DNA from 4 places in the Corallincola platygyrae genome. Region 1 is predicted to be linked to each of the others. Evidence: predicted binding sites of a transcription regulator. Region 1 holds the regulator's gene; each other region holds the start of a gene.
The links. Region 1 encodes sigma-54, which starts transcription at its own class of promoters, with help from an activator protein. Its sites were predicted from a motif close to GTTGGCACGNNNNTNGNNT; they were not measured.
Positions count from the first base shown of each region.

Region 2: a site for sigma-54 is predicted at 3,842-3,860, ahead of ABEA14_RS13105 (PEP-CTERM sorting domain-containing protein). Genes of this name have one in related genera too.
Region 3: a site for sigma-54 is predicted at 3,469-3,487, ahead of flgB (flagellar basal body rod protein FlgB). Genes of this name have one in related genera too.
Region 4: a site for sigma-54 is predicted at 5,220-5,238, ahead of ABEA14_RS00995 (putative urea ABC transporter substrate-binding protein). Genes of this name have one in related genera too.

Region 1 covers NZ_BAABLI010000029.1:5,502-13,251, reverse strand. Annotated here, with positions in the region: gene ABEA14_RS16700 (calcium/sodium antiporter) at 1-821, shown strand, start outside; gene kdsC (3-deoxy-manno-octulosonate-8-phosphatase KdsC) at 869-1,417, shown strand; gene lptC (LPS export ABC transporter periplasmic protein LptC) at 1,414-1,974, shown strand; gene lptA (lipopolysaccharide transport periplasmic protein LptA) at 1,958-2,503, shown strand; gene lptB (LPS export ABC transporter ATP-binding protein) at 2,506-3,231, shown strand; gene ABEA14_RS16675 (RNA polymerase factor sigma-54) at 3,322-4,827, shown strand; gene hpf (ribosome hibernation promoting factor) at 4,856-5,143, shown strand; gene ptsN (PTS IIA-like nitrogen regulatory protein PtsN) at 5,151-5,600, shown strand; gene rapZ (RNase adapter RapZ) at 5,624-6,469, shown strand; gene ABEA14_RS16655 (HPr family phosphocarrier protein) at 6,473-6,751, shown strand; gene mgtE (magnesium transporter) at 6,845-7,750, shown strand, end outside.
Region 2 covers NZ_BAABLI010000015.1:67,779-75,528, reverse strand. Annotated here, with positions in the region: gene ABEA14_RS13125 (choice-of-anchor Q domain-containing protein) at 1-519, shown strand, start outside; gene ABEA14_RS13120 (DUF308 domain-containing protein) at 603-1,148, opposite strand; gene ABEA14_RS13115 (carbohydrate kinase family protein) at 1,552-2,466, shown strand; gene ABEA14_RS13110 (DUF3192 domain-containing protein) at 2,484-2,849, opposite strand; gene ABEA14_RS13105 (PEP-CTERM sorting domain-containing protein) at 3,198-3,800, opposite strand; gene ABEA14_RS13100 (BUD32 family EKC/KEOPS complex subunit) at 4,044-4,697, shown strand; gene ABEA14_RS13095 (efflux RND transporter periplasmic adaptor subunit) at 4,979-6,154, shown strand; gene ABEA14_RS13090 (efflux RND transporter permease subunit) at 6,168-7,750, shown strand, end outside.
Region 3 covers NZ_BAABLI010000004.1:325,727-333,476, reverse strand. Annotated here, with positions in the region: gene ABEA14_RS02135 (flagellar basal body rod protein FlgF) at 1-364, opposite strand, end outside; gene flgE (flagellar hook protein FlgE) at 538-1,872, opposite strand; gene ABEA14_RS02125 (flagellar hook assembly protein FlgD) at 1,909-2,604, opposite strand; gene flgC (flagellar basal body rod protein FlgC) at 2,633-3,046, opposite strand; gene flgB (flagellar basal body rod protein FlgB) at 3,049-3,444, opposite strand; gene ABEA14_RS02110 (CheR family methyltransferase) at 3,591-4,421, opposite strand; gene ABEA14_RS02105 (chemotaxis protein CheV) at 4,456-5,382, opposite strand; gene flgA (flagellar basal body P-ring formation chaperone FlgA) at 5,506-6,198, shown strand; gene flgM (flagellar biosynthesis anti-sigma factor FlgM) at 6,283-6,618, shown strand; gene ABEA14_RS02090 (flagella synthesis protein FlgN) at 6,639-7,067, shown strand; gene ABEA14_RS02085 (hypothetical protein) at 7,124-7,516, opposite strand; gene ABEA14_RS02080 (LPP20 family lipoprotein) at 7,652-7,750, opposite strand, start outside.
Region 4 covers NZ_BAABLI010000004.1:54,810-62,559, reverse strand. Annotated here, with positions in the region: gene uca (urea carboxylase) at 1-482, opposite strand, end outside; gene ABEA14_RS01015 (urea amidolyase associated protein UAAP2) at 673-1,311, opposite strand; gene ABEA14_RS01010 (urea amidolyase associated protein UAAP1) at 1,308-2,117, opposite strand; gene ABEA14_RS01005 (ABC transporter ATP-binding protein) at 2,169-3,014, opposite strand; gene ABEA14_RS01000 (ABC transporter permease) at 3,011-3,841, opposite strand; gene ABEA14_RS00995 (putative urea ABC transporter substrate-binding protein) at 3,933-4,982, opposite strand; guanidine-I (ykkC/yxkD leader) riboswitch at 5,054-5,152, opposite strand; gene ABEA14_RS00990 (endonuclease) at 5,364-6,080, opposite strand; gene ABEA14_RS00985 (dodecin) at 6,246-6,464, opposite strand; gene ABEA14_RS00980 (response regulator) at 6,560-7,750, opposite strand, start outside.

The DNA.
Region 1 (7,750 bases):
CCGCACCAGAGATGCTTGTTGCAGCTTCAGCGTCTCTCAATGGCAATCCAGATACTGCCGTAGGTAATGCGTTGGGCTCAAACATTACCAATATTGCCATGGTGCTAGGCATCACCGCCTTAGTTCGTCCTCTAAGCGTATCTTCAGGTACGCTTAAAAGAGAGTTTCCGCTTCTAATCATCATTACGCTGGCTGCCAGTGCAATGTTTCTTGACCTGAATCTATCTCGTGTAGATGGCATTATTTTAGTCGCAGGGATACTCGGTTTTACCGGTTATATGCTCAAGATCTCTATGGCACAGTCAGGCCAGGGCGACCCTCTGATAGAGGAGAGCGAAGCAGAGATACCCGATGATCTACCAACACCCAAAGCAGTAATTTGGCTGATTGCAGGTCTGGCACTTTTGCTGGTAAGCAGTGAACTGCTGGTACAAAATGCTGTGGAACTGGCGCACCATTTTGGTGTCAGTGATTTAGTTATTGGTTTAACCATTATCGCCATTGGCACCAGTTTGCCAGAGCTTGCTGCCAGCGTCGCAGGCGCCTTAAGAAATGAAGGTGACCTGGCGCTAGGCAATGTCATAGGTTCGAATATATTTAACTTACTGGCAGTTTTGGCTATGCCAGCGCTGATCTCGCCGGGTGCTGTTGACGCCTTTGCCTTGCATCGAGACATTCCTGTGATGCTTGGTTTGACCCTGCTGCTGTTCCTATTTTGTTATGGGCTCAGAGGCAAGCGAATACTGGCACGCTGGGAAGGTGGCGTATTAGCGGCCGCATTTATTGGTTACCAGATCCTTTTATTCAACAACTTAGGCTAAGATAGCGGTATCGTTGCGAAGCCGTAACAGATGACGAGATGGCAGATTTGATTAGCACCCTATATGGCGAAGTGAGCACAGACATCATTGACCGAGCAAAACAGGTTCGCCTGTTGATCTGCGATGTTGATGGCGTGTTTTCCGATGGACGCATCTATCTGGGCAATCAAGGGGAAGAGTTAAAGGCATTCCATACTCGCGATGGGTATGGTGTCAAAGCGCTGCAATATGCAGGAGTTTCTGTCGCCGTTATTACCGGAAGAAAGTCGAACATAGTCCAACAACGGATGACGGCTCTTGGCGTTGAACACATTTTTCAAGGGCAGGATGACAAGCTCTCCGCATTCGAATCCCTGCTTCTGAAAACAAGCCTGGTGCCGGAACAGTGCGGTTACATAGGTGACGATATGGTAGACGCTCCCGTTATGAAACGGTGTGGACTTGCTGTCAGCGTCCAAGACGCCCACCCAATGCTTCATAAGTTCAGCCATTATCGCACCAACATTGAGGGTGGCCATGGTGCGGTCAGAGAGGTATGCGATTTACTTCTGCAGTCACAAGGTAAACTTGAAAGCAGCCAGGGGCTGAGTATATGAATCGCGTGCTGATATTCAGCGTTATTCTTTTCGCTGCTGCAATCGCGCTTTACTACTATCAGGACAGCGTTCGTCAGCAACAAATTGAAGTTGCTGGTGCCGAGGGAGAACAGCGCCCTGACTTCACGGCCAAAACGCTCCGCAGTCGCAGTTATGATGAAAATGGCTTGCTCGCTCATCAGATCTGGGCGTCCGATATGGCGCACTTCAGCAACAATGAATTCACCAGTTTCAAGTCACCTAAAGTGGTCGTCTACCCTAATGGTAAACAAGCGGGCTGGACGCTCAATGCAGAACAGGGACGACTGAGAGAGAACCAGTTGATTCTTGAGCAGCAGGTTGTTATTGAAACCCAAACAGAACAGAATCAAACCAATACTCTGCTGACCGAGTATGTAGAAATGGATCTGGCATCAAATGAAGTCAGCAGCGATCAACCTGTTACGGTCAAAGGGCCGAGCTACCAACTCCAGGGAGTTGGATTGCGAGGCAATGTAGAAAAAGAGCAGATTGAACTGCTCAGTGATGTAAAAGCGACCTATGAACCTGAAAAATAGATTTTATCTCGGCCTGGCTGGACTGCTGATCGCGGTAACCCCTCATATCCAGGCTGTTGAAGCTGACTTTCAGCAAGAAGTCCGTGTGGATGCCAAGCGCCAAAGCATTGATATACAAAAAGGTATCATCTCGTTCTTTGAAGATGTCAGCGTTACTCAAGGCACATTGAAGATTTTTGCTGACACCCTTCAGGTTGAACAGTCTGCAGGTGCGGGAAAAGAAGTTTTGATCGCCGCAGGCGAACCCGCAAAATTCAGTCAACTGCTGGAAAATGGTCGCACCATGACAGCAGAAGCAAAAGAGATACGCTACCGCTTGGCGGACAAGACGTTAATTCTTACCGGTGGCGCGACCCTGACTCAACAGGACAGTGTGGTGCAAGGAGAGCTGATACGTTACGACATCGCCAAGCAAAAACTGGTGGCTGAAAGCGGCAAACAGGAAGGTGACCGCGTCACAACCATCTTTTTACCCGAACAGCTGCAACAGCAGTTGGGTCAGAAAGATGAAGAAGAGGATACCGAATAGTCATGGCAACCCTCACCGCCAACCATCTGGCAAAAAGCTATAAAGGGCGCCAAGTGGTGAAAGATGTCTCTTTGGCGTTAAACAAGGGCCAAATTGTCGGCTTGTTGGGCCCCAACGGGGCGGGCAAAACAACCACCTTTTATATGGTGGTTGGCCTGGTACCAAATGATAAAGGGCGCATCACAATCAATGATGAAGATGTCACTCTATCCCCCATGCACGTTCGCGCACGCAAGGGGATTGGTTACCTACCACAGGAATCCTCCATCTTTCGCAAGCTGTCTGTATCCGACAACATTATGGCCGTGTTGCAAACCCGCGCTGAACTGAGCCGGGTCCAACGACTGGAAATACTGGAGCAGCTGCTTGAAGAGTTCAGCATTACTCACATTCGTGACAGCTTAGGAATGTCTCTGTCGGGCGGTGAGCGTCGACGAGTTGAGATAGCAAGAGCACTGGCTGCAGAGCCTCAGTTCGTTTTATTGGATGAACCTTTTGCAGGAGTAGATCCAATATCTGTAACCGATATCAAGAAAATCATTGAACACTTACGCGATCGAGGTCTTGGTGTCTTGATTACTGATCACAATGTGAGAGAGACTCTGGATGTATGTGAGTACGCTTACATCGTTAGCCACGGAGAGTTGATAGCCAAAGGCAAGCCGGAAGATGTATTATCGGATCAAAAGGTACGTGACGTGTATCTCGGCGAGCAATTCCAGCTATAGTTTAATTAACGGGTGACGCATTTTTTAGTCTCTCACTCGAACTCCACGTCCGTTGTAAGCAAGTGCGTTTTTTTATTGTCACGGAAGTAAATGAAACCGTCATTACAGTTACGTTTAGGCCAGCAACTTACCATGACGCCGCAATTGCAACAGGCAATTCGGCTGTTGCAATTATCGACTCTGGACCTCCAGCAGGAAGTTCAGGATGCGCTCGACAATAATCCGCTTCTGGAACAGACAGAACAAAGCGACGTAGCTGAGCAGCCTGTCAACGGCGAGGCTCAAGATCTTCCTCAAAAAGCTGAAACGGCATCAGCTGACAGCAACGATGGTTTCCAAGACGAACATGATGCTGCTGCGGTTGAAACGTCGGAAGCACTCAACAAAGAGCAGATATCTGACGAACTTCCAGTAGACAGCACCTGGGATGATCACCTCTCTGCAGCGCCAGTTTCCGGAGCCTCCTACGGCGACGATAGTGAGTTCAGCTATCAGGGCGAGACAACAGATTCACTGCAAAGCCACCTCGAGTGGCAGATGCAACTGACTCCATTCAGTGACGTAGACCGTGCAATCGCCACCGCCATCATTGATGCCATCGACGAATCCGGCTATCTGACTGTGTCAGCAGAAGACATTCTTACCGCGCTCGGACAAGATGAAGAAGCGGTTGAGCTGGATGAAGTTGAAGCTGTAATCAAACGTATTCAGTTGTTTGACCCGATCGGCGTTGGCGCTCGCTCACTGCAAGAGTGCCTGCTGGTGCAGGTCAACCAATTTGCAGAAGATACACCTTGGTTGAAAGAATGTAAGCAGGTTCTGGGCAATCATATCGAGCTACTCGCCAGCCGTGACTATCGCCAGTTGATGCGTAAAAGCAAGCTCAAGGAAGACCAGTTACGCGAAGTTCTCCGCTTGATCCAGTCACTTAATCCTCGCCCAGGCAGTGCGGTGATCAGTGGCGAAGAACAATACGTGATTCCAGACGTATCGGTGACCAAAAAAAGCGGTCGCTGGGTTGTAGAGCTCAACCCTGATGCCGTACCTAAACTCAAAGTAAATCAGCAATATGCTGCCATGAGCCGCACGGTGAAGAATTCAGCAGACAGCCAGTACATTCGCTCTCATCTGCAGGAAGCAAAATGGTTCATCAAGAGCCTGGAAAGCCGCAATGATACGCTGATGAAAGTGGCAAACTGCATTGTTCAGTTTCAACGGGATTTCTTTGAATACGGCGATGAAGCGATGAAGCCAATGGTGCTTAACGATATCGCTCAAGCGGTTGATATGCATGAATCAACCATATCCCGTGTGACCACACAAAAGTATATGCATACCCCCAGAGGTATCTTCGAGCTTAAATATTTCTTCTCCAGCCACGTCAGTACTGAAGGGGGTGGAGAATGCTCCTCAACAGCTATTCGAGCACTGATCAAGAAACTAGTGGCGGCTGAAATCCCCAGCAAGCCTTTGTCAGATAGCAAAATTGCTGACCTACTGGCAGACCAGGGAATTCAGGTAGCAAGACGAACGATCGCCAAGTATCGGGAGTCCTTGTCTATCCCACCGTCAAATCAGCGAAAGAGCTTGCTGTAAAAAGCTCACCAATAAAAGGATGAGGTCTATGCAAATCAATCTTACCGGCCATCATGTCGAAGTTACTGATTCACTCCGAAACTATGTGAATGAAAAGTTCACTAAGCTAGAGCGCCATTTCGACCACATCAATAACGTTTACGTTATCCTCAACGTTGAGAAGTTAACGCAAAAAGCAGAAGCAAAACTGCACCTAAATGGTGGTGAGATATTTGCTAACGCAGAGCATTCAGATATGTATGCCGCAATCGACGCGTTGGTCGATAAACTCGATCGACAAGTAATTAAACATAAAGAAAAGCTAAACGCGCACTAATTACACTATGGATATATCATCCATTCTCAGCCTGGACTGCACTCGAAGTGCAGTCCACGGTTCAAGCAAAAAACGAGTGCTTGAGATGGCCAGCGAACTGGCTGCCAAGCACCTGCCGGATCACGGCTGCAAAATGATCTTTGAAAGCATTCTGGATAGAGAGAAAAAGGGCAGTACAGGTATTGGAAATGGTATTGCTATTCCTCATGGGCGGATCTCAAATGCCAGTAAAGCTGTTGCAGTCTTGTTGCAGTGCGATGAGCCTATTGCCTTTGATGCCATCGACAATCAACCAGTAGACCTCATATTCGCGCTACTGGTCCCAGAACAGAGCTGCCAGGAACACCTGAAAACCCTGTCAGCAATTGCAGCAAAACTCTCAGACAAGCAAATTCTGAAGAAGTTAAGATGTGCAGATAACGATCAGGAACTCTACGAGATCATCACTCACCCATGAGCGACACGGACGTAGCGTCACCCATTAAACTTACTATTGTCAGCGGCCGATCAGGCTCTGGCAAAAGTGTCGCTTTACGTGTTCTGGAAGATCTTGGTTATTACTGTGTCGATAACCTTCCTGTAGAAATGCTACCGACATTGGTCACTCAGGTCAGTGAGCGCTATGGCGAGATAGCGGTCAGCATCGACGTTCGAAACCTGCCTGAAGAGCCGCATACGTTAGAAACCATTTTAGACATGCTGTGCCAACAGTATCGTTGCACTTTACTGTTTCTGGATGCAGACCAAAGCGCGCTGATAAAACGATTCAGCGAGACCCGCAGATTGCACCCTCTGTCTAAAAACGGAGGCTCTCTTGAGCAGGCAATTGCAGCTGAAGAGCGTCTGCTGGAACCTTTAATATCGCGAGCAGACCTGCAGATAGACAGCTCGTCCTTATCTATTCACCAATTGAGTGAGCTGGTCCGAGAGCGGATATTAGGTAACGCCGAACGGAGTTTGGTTTTAGTGTTTGAGTCGTTCGGGTTTAAGTACGGCATCCCTCAGGATGCAGACTATGTATTCGATGCCAGATTCCTACCAAATCCCCACTGGGAGCCAGAACTAAGGCCGCTGACAGGCAGGGATTTGCCAGTACAGCAGTTTTTTGGCCAACAGCCGCTGGTATCAAAGTTTATCTGGCAGATAAATAATCTGCTAAACACCTGGCTGCCACATCTTGAACTTAATAATCGCAGCTATGTGACCGTGGCTATCGGTTGTACCGGAGGCCAACATCGCTCAGTGTTTATCGCCGAATCACTGGCCGCACAATTCAAAGAGCTGCGCGAAGATATCCAGATCCGCCACAGAGAATTAGATCACTAGTCCATGAGCCAACGTGTAGAAAAAAAACTCCTGATTAAGAACAAACTTGGCCTGCACGCTCGTGCTGCAACCAAGCTGGTGACATTGGTAAATCGATTTGACGCTGAAGTGCTAATCGAGCATCAGGGAAAATCCGCATCAGCAGCCAGTGTGATGGGACTTCTGATGCTGGAAACCTGCATGGGTCAGGAGATATCCGTGGTCAGTGAAGGCGATGAAGCGCAAGAAGCAATGAATGCCGTTGAAGCGTTAATCAATGATCGCTTCGACGAAAACGAATAACCACATTTAAACAAAAATTCTCTCTATTTTTCTGGTTGTTACGATACAATTCTCCTATCTGTTCTAAATAAACACTTGGGGAGGTGAATATCGATGTCTGAGATTTACGAGCAGGACCTTCCCCAGCAAAAGTTAAAACAAGTCAGAGATGCGCTAGATAGCGGCATGTTCATTCATGTTCGCCGCATTCTCCAGTCGATGGAGCCCTCTGATGTCGCCCTCTTGTTTGAGTCAACGCCAACCAAAGGGCGTACCGTACTCTGGCAGTTAGTAGATCCTGATCAACACGGTGAAATCCTCGAAGAACTCTCCGAAGATGTAAAAGACAGTATTATCCGCCTGATGGATCCTGAACTGGTTGCTGCGGCAACCGAAGGGATGGATACCGATGACTTGGCAAACCTGCTCCGAGGTCTGCCCGACAGTGTCTATCAGGAGATCCTGGCGCAAATGGATGCGCAGGACAGGCATCGTGTCGAGGCCGCACTCTCGTTCCCCGAGGAAACCGCTGGCGCCATTATGAACACCGATACGGTGTCACTGCGCCCTGATGTCACCGTCGATGTCATCCTCCGCTATCTAAGGCTAAAAGGTGAGCTGCCCGAAGCCACGGATCACCTCTACGTCGTCAACAAGCGCGACGAGCTCATTGGCCAGGTAGCGCTGGCGACCCTGGTCACCGCAAACCCCAGTGCCACGATCGAAGAGGTGATGGACAAAGACGCTGAAAAGATCCCGGTTGAAATGGATGAAACCGAGGTCGCTCAGATGTTTGAGCGTTACAACTGGGTGTCAGCTCCCGTAGTCGACGACAGTGGCATACTGCTTGGTCGTATCACTATTGATGACGTGGTCGATATCATTCGTGAAGACGCTGAACACTCAATGATGAGCATGGCGGGTCTGGATGATGAAGAGGATACCTTTGCACCGGTATTGAAGAGTACTAAGCGCCGCACAGTATGGCTGGGTATCAACCTGCTAACCGCATTGATGGCA
Region 2 (7,750 bases), on a different contig from region 1:
GAACAGCAGGACGATAACATCAGCGGTATGATCACAACGTGTTACAGCTGTCTCATCAATATCCAGAACAACCTTTTTGTTTCTAATCTTGCCAACAGCCCCGTCGTAAATGACTGGGGAGGAGATGGAGAGATCAATCTGATACACAATACAGTGGTCAATTTCTCCAGTTTGCTTCAAATAGGCGAAATACCTGCGTCGGTGTACAGGGTTGAAAACAACCTGTTCTACCGCGAGCAGGACTTACCTCAAACAAACGCCATTACAGGTTTCGGTGGTGCGCAAATCTCTGTTGAAGGCAACTTACTACCATCAATTGATAGTCACTGGGCAGGAAGCAATGTTATCAGCGATGCGCCAGAGCTATCTGGGGTTGGCTATGCACCGCTTTCATCGAGTGCAGCAGTGGATGCTGGAGTGACGCCCACGACACCAATCTTGGACGATCTTAATGGCAATCTACGTCCTGTGGGTGAAAGCTATGACATTGGTGCAATAGAAGTTCAAAGCTTTCAGTAAGAGGTAATTTTCTGCAGATTATATAGAGTGAGCAATGTTTAGTTGCTCACTCTATTCTATTCAGATCGTTGTTAACCCCACATTCAGGATTCAGCCTCAAACATCACCGGCGTTTGGCCGACTTTGTTCCATAGGTTGATGCCCTGCAACAGCAGGCTGACACCAAAACCGATACCGATCAACCAGGCAACGCCTGTCGACCCTGCCAATACAATCAAAATGCCCAAAGCGACACTGAAACCACTCTTCAGTTTGGCTTTACCAGCGTTTGCGGCGTGATTGGCTGAGCGCCAGTTAACCCAACCGATCAGAATAAAGAAAGCACCCAACGCAAATGCCGCCAGACCAAGGGTTAGCTTGGGCATAAACAGGATGATGACTCCAAATATTAGATACCCCCAATAGAGCACTTCTGACAGCGTCTTATAACCTGCACGCTTGATACGGCGACTAACTGCCAGTCCAAACACACCGGTCAGAGCAATGGCGATCCCAACAACCATGGCAGCAGCTATGCCAACATAAAACGGCAGGATTATCGCAAGCCCGCCCATAATCATCATGGCCACGGACACTGCTCTTACTGCGGCTCTTGCCTTTGGCGTCATTGCTGTTGTCGTCGCTACCATTCCAAGCTCCTCACTATGCACAACTTAATTTTATACCAATCCGCATAAAGATATGGTCAACCAGGAAGCCTGGGTAAGTTCAATTCAAGGCGCAGTCATGCAGCAATGATTGTTCCCTTGCAAATGGCTGCAACGCAGAAGTGGGCTTGCCCAGACTTCCCCGCAGGGCGGGTTTTAAATCACTTTATGCAGCGTTAGCTGATTTCGGCGTAGAAAAACTATGCCTTCAATCACCTGCCTTGCCTAAAGTGATTTCAATTCCCGCTGGTAGCTCATATTCTTATGCGGATTGGTATTAGTCATGATCCACGTCTTCTTTGCTTCTCATATAGGACAAATTCAGTCAGATTTAGTGCGCTACTTCAGTAAAAAAACAAAATTAAACAATTGAATAGGTACTGACATGGACAAGCGGATTCTGGTTTCGGGGCTGATCAATATTGAAACCACCTTGGCAATCGATGGTTTCCCCCTTAACTATTTTCCCGTCACCTATGCCTTCGATAAAGTCCACAGCACCGTTTCTGGCGTCGGTTACAACGTCGCTAAAGCGCTGCACACCCTTGGCAATGATATTGATATTACCTCCCTAATCGGGCAGGACCTCAATGCCAAACTGGTAAGGGCAGACATGGCCCGTATAGAACTCGACGATACCCATATCTTGTCGACCCTGGCGGAAACACCCGCCTCCGTTATTGTTTATGGCCAAGGCGGTGAACGGCAGATCCACGTTGATCTGAAAACCATTCAAGACACGGCATACGATGTAGCACTTTTCGAGCAACAGCTGGAAGGGTGTGAACTCGCAGTGATGTGCAACATCAATTACAACCGCGCCCTATTACCTTTAGCGAAAAAACACAAAGTCTCACTCGCTACCGATGTTCATGTCTTGGCGGATCCCGATGACGAGTACAACCGTGATTTTATGGCCGCCGCTGATATTCTATTCCTCAGTGACGAAGGCCTGCATGGTCGCTTGCCAGAGTCGTTGATCAACGAACTCTTTCAACGCTACCAAAACCAGATCATCGTGATGGGACGTGGCAGCCAAGGCGCACTGATGTTTGTTGCCGAAGACCAGCAGTTCTATCACGCCAATGCGCTACAAACTCGCCCTATCGTCAGCACCATTGGTGCTGGTGATGCGCTGTTTTCCGCCTTTATCCACACCTGGCTGGCTACGGGTAATCCATACGTGTCGATTCAGACAGCGGTTAGGTTTGCCTCGTGGAAAATCGGAGAAAAAGGTGCTGCCGAGGGTTTTTTAAGCGCCTCCGAACTAGAGACGCTTATCAAACAACACCCTTTCTAAGAGGCTAAGCTGATGGCTTAGATACGTTCCAACGCGGTATTACCCCAACCTACAAGACTGCCGTTTTCAAACACCAGCGGTGTACATTCCGACTTGCTGGTAATGCCGTCTTTGTGTTGACGCTGAGTTCGGTAGTATAGGATGCGGAAAGACTTTTCTTCCTTCGCCAGCTTCTCGTCGAAGTCCGCCGTACCCATAATTCCACGGACATCCGTCAATGCCATGCCGAGATCCAGCTTTTCCAGTTTCTTACGGTTCTCGTGCTCACGATCTTCCCAATCGGAATGCATGCGAACACTGTCACCATCTCCCCCAACGGCAATCACACAGCCGCTCAAACTCAAAGGCGCCAATAGCGCCAGTACTACCCATAGTTTTTTCATCATGAATTCCCTGTTGGTTTTTACTATGTCGAAAAGGACTAGAGCAAAACAGAGGCCAACTAGGTAACACATTGTTTTTGATAGGTTTGACTGTTTATTGCTTGATTATTTAAAAACCTGACTTGAGGATATTGACCACATCATTGTGAAGTTGACCAACTGCATATGCGCTGAAGCAAACGCAAACCCAACTCGAATTCAGAACATCGTCGCTCCATCACATTAGCATGCCCCACGAAGTGTTTTGGGTACCATGTGACCGCGACATACCGTTCGTCCTGAACACAGTGTGCCCTTTGGGTATAAAAAAGCCCCGCATTGCGGGGCTTATTGTAATTCTAATGAGGACTAGCCGTTACGACGACGGAACCCTGCAAAGCCAGCAAGACCCAAGCCAAGCAATGCCAAAGTGGCTGGTGCCGGAACAGCAGCTTTGCTGAAAGTAAAGTTATCCAGGGCAAAGTGGGTGCCTGAGCCGTTCAAGTTACCATTCTGGACACCACCAAAAGAACGGAACTTCAGCTCATCAATGCCAAAGAAATTGAAATCGAACCAGGTAGCACCTGAAGTATCAACACTCACAGTTTGTTGATATTGCTGCGCACCACCCAACAGGCCGGTTACTTCAATCTGCAGACCATCATTCCATGCACCGGTCAGATAAGCACCTTCAAAGTTAAACGCACCATTTGATACAGCAACATCACTGGCAAAACCGTTCAACGCTACATAGTCGCCAGAAACGGTGCCCGTCTGATAACCACTTGGCGTGTAGGTTGGTGTATGCAGGATGTAAAAATCACTACTCCAAGTAAGCCCACCGTAGTTGGTAGGAGCAAGGTTAGTGAATCCGGTTGCATTGGTGATGTCATCAAACGTCAGCACGTCTGCAGATACATTTGCTGCCATCAAAGCACTTGCAACACCTAACGCTAATACTGCTTTTTTCATTTCCTTTCCCCAAACATAGATTGTTGTTATCGGTACCAGCTAAGCAATTGAAGTGCCAAATCTTAACTACCTGTATTTATTGTGTTTTCAAAGAAGTCAGAGGTCTAACATCTAGATCTTTGTAAATAAAATCAACGCTATATAGCACTTTACTTATCAGCGTTTTATTGATGGGAAACATGGTGAACAAGGTCGCGGACAGCAAAAATGAGCTGTTTTCGCGCAAATATTCAGAGAACCCGAATGAGTCCGGACCAGCAAGTTGGCAATGTATTGGAAACCGAGCAAGGACCACTGCGCCTGGAGCAGCTACTTGGCCGAGGCAAATCAGGCTATTCCTATCTGGCGGTACATAATGGCTGCAAATACGTCGTCAAGCTGATGCATGACGAACCCTGTCCCTACTACGACTTTGGCAACCAAAACAAAGTTACACTCGAGCTGAATGCTTACCACCATCTGGAAAGATACGGCGTGCCGGTACCCAAATTACTCAGTCACAACGAACAGGAAGGCTTTCTGGTTAAGTCATATATTGATGGCGTCCTAGCCAATGATCTTATTGCCAAGGGCAATGCCGAAGCTGTGATATCAGACCTTTACCAAATCTCTCATATCGCCAAGCGTGCTGGAGTCAATCTGGACTACTTCCCTGCTAACTTTGTCAGTACGCCTGATCAGCTGTTCTACGTGGATTACGAGCACAATCCCTATGATCCTCAGTGGGACCTTGATAACTGGGGAATTTACTATTGGGCTAATCAAGAAGGCATGACCAAGTTTCAGCAAACCGGAGATATATTGCACCTCAATCAGGATCATAACTCCGGGATACCAATCAAAGCCCCGTTGCAACACACGGTGGATTGCTGGAAACAAAAATACCAGCGCAGTTAATCCAATCGCCCCCACCTCCTGTAAACGACTACAATTGTGTCAAACTCTTTGATTCAATGATGAATTTATCAAATTCATAGCTATTTGAATGAATATCGCGCAGTCTTAACATCAATGTACGATGCTTTAGATCTTGCATCACTCAAATCTGAATCTGCGTGTTGCTGTCGATATCGCAACACGCCAAAAACTCAGAGTTCGCTCAGCATGGCTTTTCATGTCGCAGTCGCTTGAGCATTATCGCCTTGGATATTTGGGAATTGACGTCTTTTGAGGTTCACATGAACAAAGCAAATGGAAATCGCTACGGCGCTGCTGTGTTGGCGCTTGCAGGCCTACTGGTGATAAGCGGCTGCGACAATAAACAACCACCGCCACAAGCCCCCAAGCCCAGTGTTACCGTGGTGAAAGTTGCGACTGACTCAATAGTGCCCAACAGCCAGTTTGTCGGCCGAACTCAGGCCAATGAAGACACCACTATCAATGCGCGCGTTTCCGGCTTGCTACTGCGTCGTACTTTTTCGGAAGGGGCAGACGTGAAACAAGGCGACCTGTTGTTCGAAATCGACCCAGCGACTTACAAAACCGAAGTGAATCAAGCACAGGCGCAGTTAGACCGCGCCATCGCTGCTAAAAAAGTGGCCCTTGCCAACTATAACCGTGGTAAAGAGATCTTCGCTGAAGGCGTTATTAGCGCTAAAGAGATGGATGAACTCACCGGCAACAAGCTGGAAACGGAAGCGGAAGAATCCAAAGCGCGTGCAGCATTAGATGCAGCCAAACTTAACTTGAGTTACACCCAGATCACTTCGCCAATTGATGGTCGTATCAGCCGCGCTAACGTGTCTGCAGGTGATTTGATATCACCAGATCGCGCACTAGCCACCGTGGTTAACCTCGACCCAATCGAAGTGCATTTCCAAGCCAGTGAAAAAATCGTAGCCAAATATCGCAACTTTGGCGCCGACGGCGCAGAAGAAGCCCTTGAAGCCGGCGACCTGGTAATAAAAATGCGCCTGCCTAACGGTGAAATGTATGAACTGGACGGCAAGATTGATTTCGTCGACAACCGAGTAGATGCGGCCACAGGTACCCTGGCCATTCGCGCACTGTTCCCTAACCCTAATCGCGCCCTGCTACCAGGCATGTTCGTCACTGCCATCGTTAATGCACCTTCACAAGTGGAAGCGCTGCTGATCCCGCAAGTCGCCATTCAGGAAGACCAACTCGGTCGTTTCGTTTTAGTGGTGAACGCAGAAAGCAAAATTGAAAAGCGCCAGGTCACCATGGGCAGTCGTTATGGTGTCAGATGGCAAGTAGAATCTGGCCTGAAAGAGGGCGAGATGATCGTGGTGGAGGGGCTGCAGAAGGTTCGACCTGGATTGGAGGTCACCACCCAGATGGCGGAAGCGATGCCATTTGAGCAAAGCTCTGGCAAAAAAAGCGCTGGCAAATAGGTAGGGGTCCACCATGATCAGTCAGTTCTTTATTCACAGGCCCAAGTTCGCCTTTGTTATCTCGATCGTACTGACCCTGTCGGGTTTTCTCTCCATGCTGGTACTGCCTATTTCCGAGTTCCCGGATCTGGCGCCGCCCAGCGTCAATGTCAGCACCAGTTATGCCGGGGCAAGCGCCGAAACGGTCAGGGATACCATCGCCAAGGTGATTGAAGCCGAGGTCAATGGTGTGGAGGGGATGATCTACATGGAATCCCGCTCCGCCAACGATGGCAGTTATAACCTGACTGTCACGTTTGAAGTCGGCACCGATGCCGATATGGCCCAGGTAAACGTCAGTAACCGGGTCCAAATTGCCACCGCACGACTGCCGGAAGAGGTAAAACGTGAAGGGGTAAAAGTTGAGAAACAGAGCCCCAACCTGCTGATGGCGGTAAGTCTGTTCTCGCCCGATGATCGCTACGACAGTCTGTTTATCAACAATTACATGGCGATCAACATTAAGGACAATCTGGCGCGAGTACCGGGCGTATCCAAAGCCGATATTATCGGCTCGATGGACTACTCCATCCGGATCTGGCTTAACCCGGACCGCATGGCTGGTCTGTCAATCACGGTTGATGATGTTCGACAGGCGCTACAGGAGCAAAACGTTCAGGTACCTGCAGGGCGTATCGGCGCGCCACCTGCCGGCGGCGATCAGAAATTCCAGTATACGCTGCAGGCCAAAGGCCGTTTAACCGATGTCGAGGAGTTTAAGGAGATTGTGCTGCTGGCAAACGAAGATGGCAGTAGCGTCAAACTCAAAGATGTTGCTCGCGTAGAACTGGGTGCCCAAAGCTACGACGCCGAAGCCCTGCTCGATGGCAAGGCGTCCTCCCTTATCTTTATTAACCAGTCTTCCGACGCCAATGCACTGGAAGTTGCCAAAGGCGTGCGTGCCGAGCTGGCCAAGCTGAAAGAAAACTTCCCAGAGGGTCTGGATTGGGGCGTGTATTACGATACCACACGCTTCGTTGAAGTCTCCATCGAGGAGATGGTCGTCACCCTGCTACAGGCACTTGGCCTGGTGGTCTTGGTGGTTTACCTGTTCCTGCAGAATGTCCGGCAAACCCTGATCCCGGCGATTGCTATTCCGGTGTCTCTGATTGGTACCTTTGCCTTCCTGCTGGCCACCGGCATGACCATCAACACCGTCACCCTGTTTGCACTAATCCTCGCCATCGGTATCGTGGTGGATGATGCCATTATCGTGGTAGAAAATGTCACCCGCCTGATGGAAGAGGAAGGGATGTCTGCTGTCGACGCTACGGCTGAGTCGATGCGCCAGGTCACAGGGCCGGTGATCGCCACCACCTTGGTACTGTTGGCCGTGTTTGCACCGACGGCTGTGATGCCAGGCATTACCGGTCAGATGTACGCCCAGTTCTCAGTCACCATCTGTATCTCGGTACTCATTTCCTCGGTTAACGCGCTGACGCTCAGTCCCGCACTGTGTGCTGTGATGTTGAAAACGCCGGAGAAAAAAGAGAAAGGTTTCCATGCCTTGTTTAACAGGCACTTCAATCGTATGACCAATGGCTACAGCAAATGGGT
Region 3 (7,750 bases), on a different contig from region 1:
TCAGCGCACGCCCCATGCCGTTCTCGATCATACCTTCGGGTGTAATTCTCAGATCTCCCGCTCGGGTATAGGCCTCTTGGCCTTCAGCATCTTGAACCGCCAGCCAGCCATCGCCCTTCACGGCGACATCAAGAGAGCGGTCGGTGGTCATCAAAGATCCGATCCGATAACTGGAGGCAGGATTCTCTGTCATGGCAAAAACCCTGGTCGGCATCCCTTCACCAAACGCTTGCATGGCTCTGGATTGCTCGAGGTCTGCTTTAAAACCCGTAGTCTTAGCATTCGCCAAATTATTGGCATGAACACCTAAGGCCTGAAAATTCTGCTTAGCGCCGCTCATGGCGAGGTACATCATGCGGTCCATAGGAACCTCAGCGTCAAAATAAATACTATCTGACGTTGAATTTGCAATTGGTGTGCCAGAACTTTAAGCGTTTGATATGTAGGCAGTAAAAAGGTAGGGAAGAGAACTGCCAAAAGTAAAAGGCAAAAAAATGCCGCTCATATTGAGCGGCAAAAGAGACCGGCTTAGATCAACTATCGGATCTGAAGAATGGTCTGGGTGATAGTGTTATTAACTTCCAATGAGCGGGAGTTGGCCTGATAGTTCCGCTGACCCGTAATAAGGTCTACCAGCTCGGTAGTCAGGTTCACGTTAGACTGCTCCAGCGTACCCGACAGAATACGACCGAAAGAACCCTGATCTGCCTCACCGGCAATGGGATCACCAGAACTCTGCGATACTGCCCAGGAAGTATTACCCACAGGCGATAAACCTTGTTCATTGGCTACACGCACGACAGCAACTTTACCAAGAGGCTGGGTTGTGCCGTTACTGTAGGTAGCATTTACCAAGCCGTCAGTACCAATGTCGACGGAAGTTAGGCGGCCTACCGTAATACCATCCTGTGACAATGCCTGAACCTCAAACGCCGCAGCAAACTGAGTGGGGTTATTGTAGTTAAGCGTGATCGCCTGGTTGACGTCCGCACCATTCATATTCACACCGGCACCTGCTGGTGGCGCAACACCTAATGGTAATGTAGTAACCGGGTTGCCACCGTTAACAGACGCCACAGTACCATCGGCATTAAAGTTCATATAGACGCCAGACTGACCATTGGCACCCACCGGTTGTGTTGTCGGTGCAGGTGGCGCCACAATATCTACAGGTACAGCACCGGTATCATCGGTTACCGTAGTAAACATGGCCCATTGGTTAGCGGCGTTAACATCTTTCACGTAATAGGTGGTTTGGACATAACTCTGTCCCAATGAGTCGTAAATAGTCAGTGACGTCGCATTGTTATAGGTCGTATTGTCTGTTGGGTCGAAGTTTGCTGGATCCAGTGGCACCTCACTCGCAGGCAAGTTCAACGTGATATCCACATTCTGTGTCGCCTGGGGCTGACCGGCTGAAGATGGGATCTGTAAAGGGATCGTCGAGGCTAATGCAACTGAAGACACTGTACCATCAGGGTTTACTGGGAACACCCGCAAGAACTGGCCAGCGGAGTTCACCATAAAACTATTTTCGTCAAGCTTGAAGGCCCCTGCTCTGGTCAGGTTTACATCCAAATCTTCTGCATTTGCGGAGGTAGCAAAGAAACCACTGCCATCAATCGCTAAGTCCAGCGAGTTATTTGAAAACAGAAATGAGCCCTGAGAAAACTGCTGTGCCACGTCAGCGGTTGTCACACCCTGACCCACAGTTGTTCTCGAGTTTGAGAAAACACTTGAGCTGTAAACATCGGCGAATTCAGCGCGCGACTCCTTAAACCCAAATGTGTTTACGTTCGCAATATTGTTCGCGGTGACGTCAATATCTTTCTGGGCAGCATTAATACCGCTCAACGCAATGTTAAAAGACATAATTCTTTACTCCCGTTTATCTGGTGTCCGCTTGCTCTAGCCTTTAGCGACTTCGAGTACATCACTTAAGCGGAATCCACCTTGAATACCTTGCAGATTTAGTGCCACACCGTTCGCACCACTGATACTAACGCTATCAACCTTGGCGTAAGTAGAGATAGGCAGCTCCTCGCTGGAGTCCCCCTGCAGCGCATACGCCTTAACTACATAGTTGCCAGGCGGCAATTGGTTGCCTTCTGTATCAGTACCGTCCCAATCAAAGCGGACATTACCCGCCTCTTGCTCACCCATGGCGAAAGAGTGCATAACCTCACCCCGGGTGTTTTCGATGCGCACTGTGACATTGGTGGTTGGGGCCGAAAGACTTACCACACCCTCAACGCCTGTTGTGTCTGATTTATAGCTATACCCCGTAGGCACCAGCACTTTCTGGCCAACCAATGAAGATGCTTGCAACGCCTGACTCGAACTCATGATGTCGTTCAGGCCAGTCATCTGTTCATTCAACTGACCAATACCCTCTGCGGTAGTGAAAGAACTCATCTGGGATACCATCTCGGCGTTCTCCACCGGTTTAAATGGGTCCTGGTACGCCAGCTGCTGAGTAAGCAGAGAGAAAAAGTCTTCCTGCGACAACATGGTGTCTTTAGGCTCGGTGTTAATTTCCGTGCCCTCATCCTGCCAGCGAAGTTGGTCTAAATAGCTACTACTTGTTCCGCTAATTTCGCTCACAATCTGCTCTCCTTAAACCAAGTCCAAATTACTTGCCCAGATTCAATGTCTTGTTAAGCATCTGCTTTGCCGCATCTGCAATCTGAACATTGGTTTGATAGCTACGAGACGCCGACATCATATTGGCCATCTCTTCAACCACATTGACATTGGGTTTGTAGATATATCCGTTCTCATCTGCCATTGGATGCTCTGGCTCGTACTGGCGTATCAAAGGCTTATCACTTTCAACAATACCTTTCACTTCAACGGGAACAGCACTTTGATCCTGACGCGCACTATCAAACTGCGCGGCAAAAACCGGGTGGCGGGCACGGTAGGTTTCATCGACGCTGCTGGCTACGCTGTCAGCATTCGCCAAATTACTGGCGGTTGTGTTCAGTCGCAGTGACTGAGCACTCATACCTGAGCCTGCAACATCAAGAACGTTAAATAGACTCATGCCTATTCTCCTTTAATAGCCGATGTCAGACCGCGAAACTTGGAGCCGAGGAAGGTCAGCGAAGCTTGGTGCTCCATCGCGTTCTGAAGGTAGTTGTTTCGCTCTTGCTGCATATCCACAGTGTTGCCATCGCCGGTATCCGGCTGATTTGGCACCCGGTAACCGGTTTCACCGGTAGGCGGCAATTTAACGTCAATATGCCGCTCATGCGTTCGCGACATGGCAAAGCCCTGCCGCGCCTGTGCATTTGCAAGCGCTGCTTTGAAATCAATATCTCTCGCTTTGTAATGCGGGGTATCTGCGTTAGCAATGTTGCTGGCAATCACCTCGGCACGCTTGGTGCGTATACCTACGGTGTGCTGATGAATACCTAACGCTTTATCGAAACTGATAGCCATAACCTTTCCTCCACGTGGAAAAATTAGCAATCAGCGTGCCAAAGTATTTTTGACGCTTGAAAAAACGCTAGGGAAGAAGGTCAATTTATGCCATCAGAAACAGAAAAGCCCGCATCACGCGGGCTTTCGACATCAGAACAACTTAATTACTTTTTAACTTTGTAAACAATACCAGGGTTACAGCGGATCATTTCAAAGTCATCACTCAGTCCAGTTATAGATTCCGAGGCGCCAAGGAACAGATGTCCTCCAGGGTTGAGTGCTCCGGCGAATTGTTTGAGGATTTTCGACTTCACTTCAGGCGAGAAGTAAATCAACACATTTCGACAGAAGATAACGTCAAAACGTCCCAGCAATGCATAACTGTCCAGTAAGTTGCAGTGACGGAAGTTGACCAAACCTCGCACCTTACTATTCAGCCGCATCTTATCGCCAGCAGCCTCAAAGAACAGACGTTTGCGTTCAGGAGACAAACCACGAGCCAACGCCAGCGAGTCATATTCGGCACGCTTACACTGCTCCAGCATACTATTTGAGATATCAGTACCAAGAATCTGAGCACTGCCAGGCAGGCCTCCAGGTCTCGATTGCTGATACTCAAGCACACTCATGGCGATAGAGTAAGGTTCCTGACCAGAGGAGCTGGCGGCAGACCAAATCTTCACCGGACCACGATGCTTGGCGTATTCGGGCAATATCCGGTTCTTCAAGAGTTCAAAAGGATAAGTATCCCGGAACCAAAGCGTCTCATTGGTGGTCATGGCATCAATCACTGATGCTCGTAGATCTCTGTCTCTCGGTGACATCGCTCGGCGTATCAACTCTGACATTGACTCCAGTCCATACTGATTCATCAGAGGAGATAAACGGCTTTTCACCAAATACTGTTTATTATCGCCCAGCACAATACCGCACTGCTGCTCTAGGAAAGCTCTGAACTCATCGTATTCAGTATCAGCTAATTTTTTATGGGGCACATTTACACCGTTTACTAAAAAGCACTAGGGACTATTAATTTGATTTCTCAATCGCTTTGGTTACCGCGGCCGCCAATTCGTCGGGATTAAACTTAGGAATGAAATCATCCGCCCCTACTTTCTTCACCATCGCCTCATTGAACACACCACTTAAAGAGGTGTGAAGAATGACGTATAACCCGGCAAGTTTGGGGTCGTTACGTATTTCTGCCGTCAATGTGTAACCATCCATCTCGGGCATTTCAACATCAGATATTAGCAAGGCATATTTTTGACGAATATCATCAACGCCTTCCAACTCATCTTTTAGCAGGTCTAATGCTTCTTTACCGTCTTTTACCAGCTCAGTATCCAGATTGAGCGCACTGAGTGCCCTGTTGATCTGATTTCTCGCCACGCTGGAATCATCTGCAATTAATACTTTGCGACCCGCAATCGTTTCAGCAAGAGTACGGTCGATTAAGTCGCCACTTACTTCTGTGTCTGTTGGGGCAATTTCATCGAGAATCTTCTCTACGTCAAGAATTTCTACCAGTTCGTTTTCAATCTCTGTAACCGCGGTCAAATAGCTGAACCGTCCTGCACCTTTTGGCGGCGGTAAAATAGCTTCCCAGTTAATATTGACAATGCGTTCAACGGATTCGACCAGGAACCCCTGAATCGAGCGGTTATACTCGGCAATAATAATGAAGGATTTAGAGAGATCTTCCACTGGACGGAAGCCGATAGCCTGGCCTAAATCGATAACTGATATCGTTTGCCCACGGATATGCGCCACACCTCGAACATAAGGATGCAACTTCGGCATGCTGGTCAATGGTGGGCACTGCAGTACTTCTTTAACCTTGAATACGTTGATACCAAAACGCTGCCTGCTATTTAGTTTGAACAACAGCAATTCCAATCGGTTCTGACCAACCAACTGAGTTCGCTGGTTTACCGTATCCAGAATACCCGCCATACCTTACTCCAACTAAAATGGGCACATTATTTGCTGCGTTACCCGCAATGAATGTAATCGTCTGTTTTTTGGCAGACCTAAGTGTCCGGTTCGCTGCGACACTCTACTTAGCATAGTAAACCTATGAACAGATTAACTAAAACTCTATTAGTTTTTATCTTAGCGAGCTCACATCTAGGGCATGCAAGCGAGCACCTTGAAGCTCATCAGCAAATACAAGAGGTTGCTGAGCAGTTCATCACATCACAGTTCGAAGATGACGGCGTGACGCGTCAAATAACTGCCAACCCTATCGACTCGCGAGCTCGTTATGCCAAATGCGAACAGCCACTGGAAGCTAGTCTGCCCGGAAAACAACGTTTATCGCGCAATGTAACCGTCCAAATTCGGTGTCGCGGCACGTCATCCTGGACCATCTATCTGCCCGTGCGGGTCAAAGAGATGCGAAAAGTGGTGGTCGCAAAACAGGGATTAGCATCTGGCACCGTATTGCATCGGCAACAGCTTAAAATAGTTTACCAAGAAAACATGCTGACACGTGGAGGAGCGATGACAGATATCGATTCTGTGATCGGTGCCAGACTAAAACGTCAGGTAAGGGTCAACGACCCAATCCTCCAGCAAAACCTCTGTGTTGTTTGTAAGGGAGAAACCGTTACAATCGTTGCTAAGGCGGACGGTTTCCAAATTAAAGCCAATGGTGTTGCCTTAAGTGACGCCAGCTTGGGAGAGAAAGTTCGGATACGAAACAGTCGTTCCGGACAGACTTTGGAAGCCAGAGTGACCGCGGTAGGCGTGGTCATTGTCGCTATTTAAATAAAAATACGTAATTAGTATTAAAGTTTGTATAGCGGTGGCCGATAAAGGGTTAGCGAAACTATATCCCAAGAGGAAGCACACATGGCGGTTGATCTGAACAAGATTGTGCCTGGGAGACCACAGGAAGTGGCGGCCAACAAGCAGGCCAAACAACAACAGCAGGTCCAGCAACAGGCTACAACACAGGCAAAAGCACCTGAACAGGGTGCCAAACAGGCACAGGATTCAGTTTCTTTAACGCCGCAAGCGCAGCAACTGGCACAAACACAGAAAGCACTGGCAAAAGCGCCTTCTGTTAGTCAGGAAAAGGTCGCTGAACTGCGTAAAGCAATCAGCGAGGGGAACTACAAAGTAGACCCGGAAAAGCTGGCTAAAGCGATGACCAAACTGGAGTCTGAGCTGTTTGGTATTAGTTAATACCGAGCAGGAGTATACACTTGGACAATCAGAGCAACATTGAAACGCTGCTGAATCAACAGGTTCAGCGGCTTGAGGCGCTTCAGTCATTACTGAACGATGAGCTTGAAGCGCTGAAAAAGCGAGATCTTGATCAGATAACTGCCATCGCTGAGAAAAAAAGCGAACTGTTAGTGGCGTTGCAAGGTGCAGACAATGAGCTCGCTCCCCTACTCTCCTCGGCACAAGACCCATCTCACGATGAAGCTCGGCAACAAATTGAGGCCATGCTCAATACCTGCAAACAGCTCAATGAAATCAATGGCCAAGCACTGCAACTCAGCATGGCCGGATTGGCCCGACTGCAGAATATGCTCGCTAATGTGAAGAACGAAGCCAGCGGTATGACTTATGACCAAAGTGGCAAAGCCAGACCGGGTGGCAAATTAGGACAGGGAATTAAAGTCTAACGATTTGCAATGCATGATGCGTGGGTGGCAACATTGCGCCACCCGTATCAACTCACTCAACTCAACTGCGCGTCAGTAAGCTGCACCCAGCCATGCTGGCGATATTCCACCCTCTGCTCTATTCGCCAAAATGCATATCCCACAGGTAGCACCATCGCCCAACTCAAGTAATTGCTGCCAGACGTTGAGATAACGACACCACTGATACAAACAAGAAGAAATGGCATTACCTCATAAAGCCAGAAAGGTTTAAGCCTATCCTGTACTCTTCGTTTCAACACTTTGTCTTGCCTGCGGGAGTTGGAACGCATGATCCAGATATCAGCGCCCAATAAGAAGAGAAGTATTGCAAACAACTGCCCCCAACCAAACTCGAAGTTGGCAATACAGACAAAGCCACCCGCAAGGTAGAAATAGGGAAGGAGTTCATAAATTGGTCTTTTCAACATAATCGCCCCCTGGCTGCAATAAGCTGGTTGGCGATACGGCATGCGCACCAGTTCTAACACACTCCTTTTAAGATTAGTGCAGACATGAAAAAGGCGAGAAATTTCTCGCCTTGTTTTTTCAAATTGATTATCCGTTTAGTAGTACTGAACGTCATGGATCCGCCTTGGCGGGTTTAGTGATTGGTACATGCGTTGTACATCCGCCATATCTAACTCCAGCTCAGTGGCATAGAT
Region 4 (7,750 bases), on a different contig from region 1:
CCGGCGGTACTTTTGAGCATAATCGGATAGCCGATCTCAGCGGCCGCCGTTTTCGCTTGCTCAAGATCAGCCAGCAGATCCGTACCAGGTACCAAAGGGACTTTGTTGGCGGCAGCCAATTCTCGGGCGCTGTGTTTAAGGCCGAAGGCGTTCATCTGTTCTGGTGTCGGACCAAGGAACACGACACCCTCGGCTTCACAACGCCTGACAAAATCGGGGTTTTCACTCAAAAAGCCGTAACCGGGATGGATCGCGTTGACGTTGGCCTGTTTCGCAATTTCGAATAGCTTGTCCTGATCCAGGTAAGTGGTGGCTGCCGCGCCCTCGCCCAGCGAATAGGCTTCATCCGCCTGGCTGACATGCAGAGACTCTTTGTCTGCTTCCGCGTAAACAGCGATGGCTCTATGGCCCATGGCTTTGAGAGTACGAATAATTCGGGTGGCAATGGCACCACGGTTGGCTATCAATACATTGGTTGTCATATGCAATGAGCCTTAGCGCTAGCGGGTCGTCCCGCTTTTTGAGTTTCACTCCGATTCAATTCTGGGTCGTCCCAGGTTGGCGCTGGCGCGCGGAGAAAAGTTAGTGCTTACTTAAATATCTATTGTTGGCTTAGCCGCTTCACGACGACTAGTTCCAAATTCTTAGTCACAAATGCTTAGTCCCAAATGCTCAATCCCAAATAATCAGCTCAACCGGGGTTGGGTTATAGGCGTTGCATGGGTTGTTCAACTGGGGACAGTTGGATATCAAAACGATCACGTCCATCTTGGCTTCCAGTTCCACGTATTTGCCTGGCGCTGAAATACCGTCAGCGAAGGTCAGTCCGCCTTCTTCAGTCACTGGCACATTCATAAAGAAGTTGATGTTGTGGGTGATGTCGCGCTTGGTCATACCAAACTCTTCGTTCTCGGCGACCGCCTTCATCCAACTATCACGGCAGGCGTGCATGGTGCGTTTTTCCAGGTCATATCGCACCGTGTTGCTCTCGGTCGCACAGGCACCGCCCAGTGTGTCGTGACGACCACAGGTATCAGCCACTATCTCCAACATGGGATCACATTCGTTGGTCATCAACGTGCTTCCAGCTGTCAGAAACACGTTGCCCTGTTCACGGATAGTGTCCATGGCGCTGTAGCGCACCGTGGGATCTGCTACTGAATAGAACAGAACATCGGCTGCTTGGTTGCCTTCGGAATCAACAATGCGCAGGGTTTGGCCAGCTTTGAGTACCTTCATGTAGTAATCGCCAGCAGGCAGTTTTTCGCGACTAAGCGCATCCGCTAATTGCTTTTGGCTCTCAACAATCATTGGCTAACCCCTTCTACGTGGGAATTCTTGTGGGAGTGATCGTGGGAATGAGAGTGATCTTCACCACACATACTTAGTGGCGGCATGCCCATCAGATAAAGTTGGTTGTTCTTAAAGCCGCGGCCATTTTCAGGGCAGTGATTCATACACTCGTCGTCACTTTGAACTGCAGGCGCTTCAGACAGGGTTATCTCGATCAGCTTGCGCGGATATTCCCCTTCCGGGTGCATCGGATGTGGGCAGTTATGCAACACAACCAGCGTGTCCATCTCAAATCGCAGCACCACATGGTCACCTGGCTTGCTGTGGTCAACGACATAACTCAACTTACCGTCATCAGCCACAGCCACTTTGCTGAACAGATTGAGGTTGGAAGCCATGTCTTTTTTGCCCAGGCCATATTTGGCCAACTCAACCAGAAATGATGTGTAGCCGTCCTGATGCCATCGGTTGCCTGCTTCCTGGTAACTCTTCTCACCAAAACGCTTTGCGACCGATGCAGCATTCGAATTGCCACTAACGGTATCGTGCCAGCCCACAGAGTCTTCGGTGATTGAGCAGAATATTCGCCCCATATCCGAATAGAGACAGTTACCCTGGCTTAGTTTGAAGGTGTGCTGACACTTGAGCGTATCCGGGGCGTTGTAACGCTCCAGCAGATCTTCAGGGTTGTAGAACAGCATGCCGACATTGGCGCCCCCCTGAAGATCGGTGATCTTCATCTGCATGCCACGACGGATCCGGAACGACCAGTGACTGGCCCCGGGAATCCGTGTGGTGTACTCATTTTTGTCTAATAAACTCATTTTGTTTCTCACAAAAGTTCTTACTGCCTAACAGAGCCAACTGGCTCTCCGCTATTCACTTTCAGCGGCTGCCAATCCCGCTTTTTCTGGCTGAGCAGTGCTCAAGTCCACATGAGGTGAAAGCGTTTTTGCCAGCACCTGCTGGGTATCATCACAGTTGGCAGTTTGTTGATTGATTGGCAGGTCATAGGTGATAGTTGCACCATAGGCTTGAGGCGCCTGAGGATCGTGACGCACCTTATCGAACACCCAGAGGCGCGAGCCCAAGGCAAACGCTTCGGACAGGTCGTGGGTGATCATAAAGATGGTCAGGTTTTCCTGCTGCCACAGCTCTTTCACCAGTACATGCATATCAGCACGAATGCCCGGGTCCAGTGCGCCAAACGGTTCATCCAGCAACAGTACTTTAGGCTTGGCGATAAGCGCCTGCGCCAGCGCCAGACGTTGCTGCATGCCGCCTGACAACTCATGGGGATAGCGGTTAGCGGAAGGCGCTAGGCCGACGCGCTCAAGCATGGCATCCACATCTGCCAATGCCTGTTGTTTCGCTTTGCCAAACAAACGTCCGGTCAAGCGTGACAGCCAGCCTTGATGACGTAACTCCACGGCAACCAGTACGTTTTGTCTTACCGTCATATGAGGGAAGACAGAGTAGCGCTGAAACACGATGCCACGCTCACCATCGGGCTCACGTTTAAGGGGGGCCCCCTGCAGGTTCAGCTGACCTTTGCTTGGCGACTCTACGCCGAGCAACATCTTCAGGAAGGTGGTTTTACCGCAACCAGAGGCGCCGACCAGCGTGACAAACTCGCCCTGCTCCACCTGCTTGCTAAGGCGCTCCAGTACGACATGATCACCGTAGTTTTTCCAGAGTTGGCTAATGGCGATATAACTCATGACTGACCTCCCTGATTCTGTGCTGAGTGGTACCAGGGGAAGGCTTTACGGCTAATCAGACGCAGCGCCCAATCGATGGCAAACGCCAACAGAGTTATCCAGAACACATAAGGCAGGATCACCTCCATCGACAGATAACGGCGAACCAGGAAGATGCGGTAGCCCAGCCCATCAGTGGCCGCGATCGCCTCCGCAGCAATCAAAAACAGCCAGGCGGCACCCAATGACAAACGCACAGCATCGAGCAGTCGTGGCATCACCTGCGGCAACAACACGCGGATAATCAGCTGCCAACTGTTGGCTGACAAGGTTTGTGCTTTTATCAGCTGTTCGCTGGGAATATCCAACGTACGGGCCTGCAGATCGCGAATAATAAATGGCGCGATACCAATCACGATCAGCACCACTTTCGATACTTCACCAAGACCGAAAACAATAAACAGCACCGGCAGTATCGCCATCGGCGGGATCAGGCTGATAGCCGTGACCAAGGGTGACAGTTTGGCGCGAACCAAGGGGATCGCGCCGTTGCCAACACCAATGACCAAGCCAATCAATGCGCTGATCCCGACGCCCATGCCTAAGCGCTGCAAGCTGCTCAGTGTGTCCTGCCAAAACAGGTACTCACCACTGCGTTTGCTGGGCTCAAAGGCCAGTCGCTGGATCGCATCTGCCATTTTGGTAATTCCGGGCAAAAGCTTGTCGTTCGGGTTCTCTGCCAGTCGCGCCTCAGAGGCGCCCATATAGACCAACAGCAGCAGGATAAAAGGCAGTAGCCCCAAGACCCAGCGCATCGGCGTTGAAGGATAGCGATTGATTATTCGCATGCGGTTTCTCCATGGGGAGCTGCTACTCCCCTATTCGACTGATTACACTCCAGAACATGGACCCTCAAAATGAGGGCCTGAGCAGGAGGGCCTACAGCTTGATCTTGCCTTCAGCAGCCATCTGCATGTAGCTAGGGTCGAAACGGAACTTCACATTGCCTTTATCGCCATAAACACCGGCTGGCGTTTCGATGCCGATAAAGCTGGCATCCATAGCACCATCACCCAACAGGCCGTGTTGGAATGAGAACTCAGCAACGTACTTCATGGTGTCTTTCAGTTGCGCACTGGTAGTAAACGCGACGGCTTCTGCAGGGGTGTAGAACATCTTGGTAGAGGCCAGTTGTGCTTCATAACCCGCCAGATCCGTACCAGAGGCAACGCCCATTGCGGTACGCGCAGCGGCAGTGGATTCTGAGCCATCGGCCATCTTGCCCATGATTTCGTACCATGCGCCGACTAACGCCTTACCAAACTTAGGGTTGGCTTTCAGCGTGTCCGTGTTAACCACCAACAGGTCGATGATTTCGCCAGGGATCTGAGAAGAGTCGAACACCTTGGTGGCATTCGGCTGAGATGTAATTTCTGACAGTAGCGGGTTCCAGGTGGTCACTGCCGTCACGTCCTTGGTGGTAAATGCGGCAACCAAGTCAGCATCAGAGGTGTTAACCACTTTGATATCTTTTTCGCTCAGACCTACGGTAGACAGGCCGCGAGCCAGCAGGTAGTGGGAAACCGACAACTCAACCAGATTCACCTGCTGACCTTTGATATCAGCCAGAGATGCACCCTCTTTCAGAACAACGCCATCATTACCGTTGGAGAAGTCGCCAACAATTAGCGCGGTTGAATCGACACCACCAGCCGCAGGGATGGTCAGCGCATCCATGTTGGTCATGGTGCAGCCATCAAAAGCGCCCGCGGTGTACTGGTTGATAGATTCGATGTAATCGTTGATTTGCACGACTTCGATGTCGATGTCGTATTTGTCAGCCCACTTCTTAACGATGCCTTCGTTTTCGCCGTAATGCCAAGGCATCCAACCGACGTAGATAGACCAACAAATTTTGAAACTGTCTTTGGCGAATGAAGCAGGTGACGCGAGTAGTAATAGTGCAAGTAAGGTTGCTTTGATTTTCATGTTGCGGACCCCTTTCGTATTAGCGTTTTAATGTGCGCAGAAGGTGACGACGGCATCACTGCCTCGATTCATCCTCCCGGGCTTTTATCCCGCCGTGTAACCTCGAAAGAGGTCGTTCGCTCTCGGACCAGTCACCTGTTTTAAAGGCCGGAACCCTAGCGAACCATTTTCCAAATTGTGGCTAGCGTGTTTTGACTAAGTTAAGTGATGCCATCAACGCTTCTGCTAGCTATAGCAATACAAAGGCTATGCCAATTAATATTAGTCTTTATTTTCAAAGAGTTAATCTACATCGAGTAGTTTAAAAAGCCCCACCATCACCATATTAGGGCGCGCTTTTGATCAACCTCACATAGCTTGCACCAATTTAAGGCGAGGGTATCAACGGCACTTTTCCGCCGTGTATCGATTGCGATCCCCCTGGAGCGCAGCCACCGCTCGTTCATGCTGGCACTCTGCGTCAGATGGCTCGTATTGCTTATCCCAGGCTTCAAATAGCTGGCGTTGTTTGCGACTAAGTTTGATGCCGTGTTTCTCTGACATATAGAAATAGATTCGCGCCACCCACCCTCTTGCTCGCACGGTTGGCTCAGCGACCCGTTGTTTGAAGTCGATTTTCATCGGGCAGGCGCCATAACTCGCGTGTTTGCTACTCGTCACCATACCAAACCGATAGTTGCTGCGATTACCGTTCACCTCGCCAATCGCTGGTACCAGGTTGTGCATATCCCCTTCAAAGGCTTTGAAGGCATCACTGTTTCTTGCGCAGTTCTTGCGGCCACCTTTTTGCCAGCACTGTTTTTGGTGGCCATATTCCCAGGCTGGCACCACATGCTCCCATTCAATTCGGCTGGCGCGTTTCTGCTCTTTGCGTACCTGATAACCACAACTCTCAAGCACCGGTATCAGCTTCTTTCCCTGTTTTTTAAAATCACATCCACAATAGAAGGTTTGTGGGGAAAGCTCAGTCGTGTAAAGGGTTTTCAATTCACGTTTAGCCTGAGAAAAAGTGAATGTATCACTGCCATACGTCTGGATTGGAGCAAGAAAAAAGGCGAAAAGCAGGAATCTGCCAAAAGAGCATTGAAAAGCATGCACGGACAACCTCGATTAAATAACAACAACATCAATCGTCCGTAATTCTGTGGTCGCAGCACGACCACAAGAGATTCCTCCCTGTCGAGGGAGAATATTAGCAAATCATGACTAGGTTGCGATTTAATTTATGATTCGCGCCAGCAACCTATTCGACGAGAGTAAAACCTAATCGTCGAGGGTAAAACCTACTTTTAAAGTCACCTGCCAATGGGCCACTTTGCCACCATCGATATGACCACGGGTCTCAACCACTTCAAACCAACGCAGGTTGTGTATGGTTTTGCCCATTCGCTCAATCGCGTTGTTAATGGCATCTTCAATGCCATCGGGAGAGGAACCAACTATCTCAGTTAACTTGTAGGTATGATGATTTGAACCTGACATCGCTTTTCTCCTGGCCGTTTGTTTCGGGGGGTAATACGAATCACGTTAAACAGGAGTTTAGTTGTTGCGGAAAAATCTGGCGCGCCAGACATGGGTCAAACCTGGCTTTCCAACTCTTCCAACGCTTCTAAAGCCAAATCAAAATCATAATCGGAGATCGCCATTTCAAGGCGTTTTAACTGCTGCTGATATTGATTCATTCCAGGCACTTGAGCCAGCTCTTCCAGTACTTCCGCCGCTTGGGTATCAAACGCTTCAATAAGCGGGCGCATTTGTGTGAGTTTGACGTCAAACGCGGCTTTATCGAGTGTCTGCTCATCAACTATTTCTCGAGCACTTTGTTCATCAGATGAACGCAGTGCTAACTTCAGCGCTTTGATAAATGGAACGAACTCATCTTTTAACTGTTCTATCGCGACCGTAATTTGTGGCTGTTTTGCCTTATTTTGGGCATGTTGCTCAAGCAGTTTTGCGTTATCAGCAATGGCTCCAGCGCCAATACTGCCAGCGGTGCCCTTCAATGTATGAGCCAAACGCTCAGCGTCTTCCCAATTATCCTGTGCCACCGCTGATGAAAAACTTTCAACAAACTCGCCCTGATTAGCAACAAACTTGTTTAACAGTTTGAGGTATAGCGTGGGATTGTTTTGGGTTATCGCCAAGCCCGCAGCGGTATCTAAACCATCGATAACAGGCAGAGTCACCCGCTTGTTTTTGTCAATACGGCTTGCTGGTGCTTTCGCATCTACAACGTCTACCGGGCGCTTTTTACTTGGCTTTATCCACCTGGCCATGGTGGCGAACATTTCGTCAACGTTAATAGGCTTGGCGATGTGATCGTTCATGCCGGCATCCAGCACTTTTTGCCTATCGCCTGCCATCGCATTTGCTGTCATCGCCAATACGGGTAAATCTTTCCACTCAGGGTTCAAGCGAATTCTTCGTGTGGCGGTGTAACCGTCCATAACCGGCATTTGGCAATCCATCAGGACACCGTCAAAGGTATGCTTGGAAAGTTGCTCCAACGCTTCTTCACCATGATCTGCCACTTCCACAGTAAGGCCATTGCTTGTCAGCAGTTCTACAGCCAACTCCTGGTTCATTTCGTTGTCTTCAACCAACAGGACATAAGCTCCCTGCAAAGCAACAATCGATTCAGATGCAGCGTCTTGACGATTACTTGCCCGGGTTTCGCTAATCACCTCTTTGCCGATAGCCCGCATGATTGCATCCATTAAAGAGGATGGTGTCAAAGGTTTACTGATGACACTACTTACCTGCTCGGT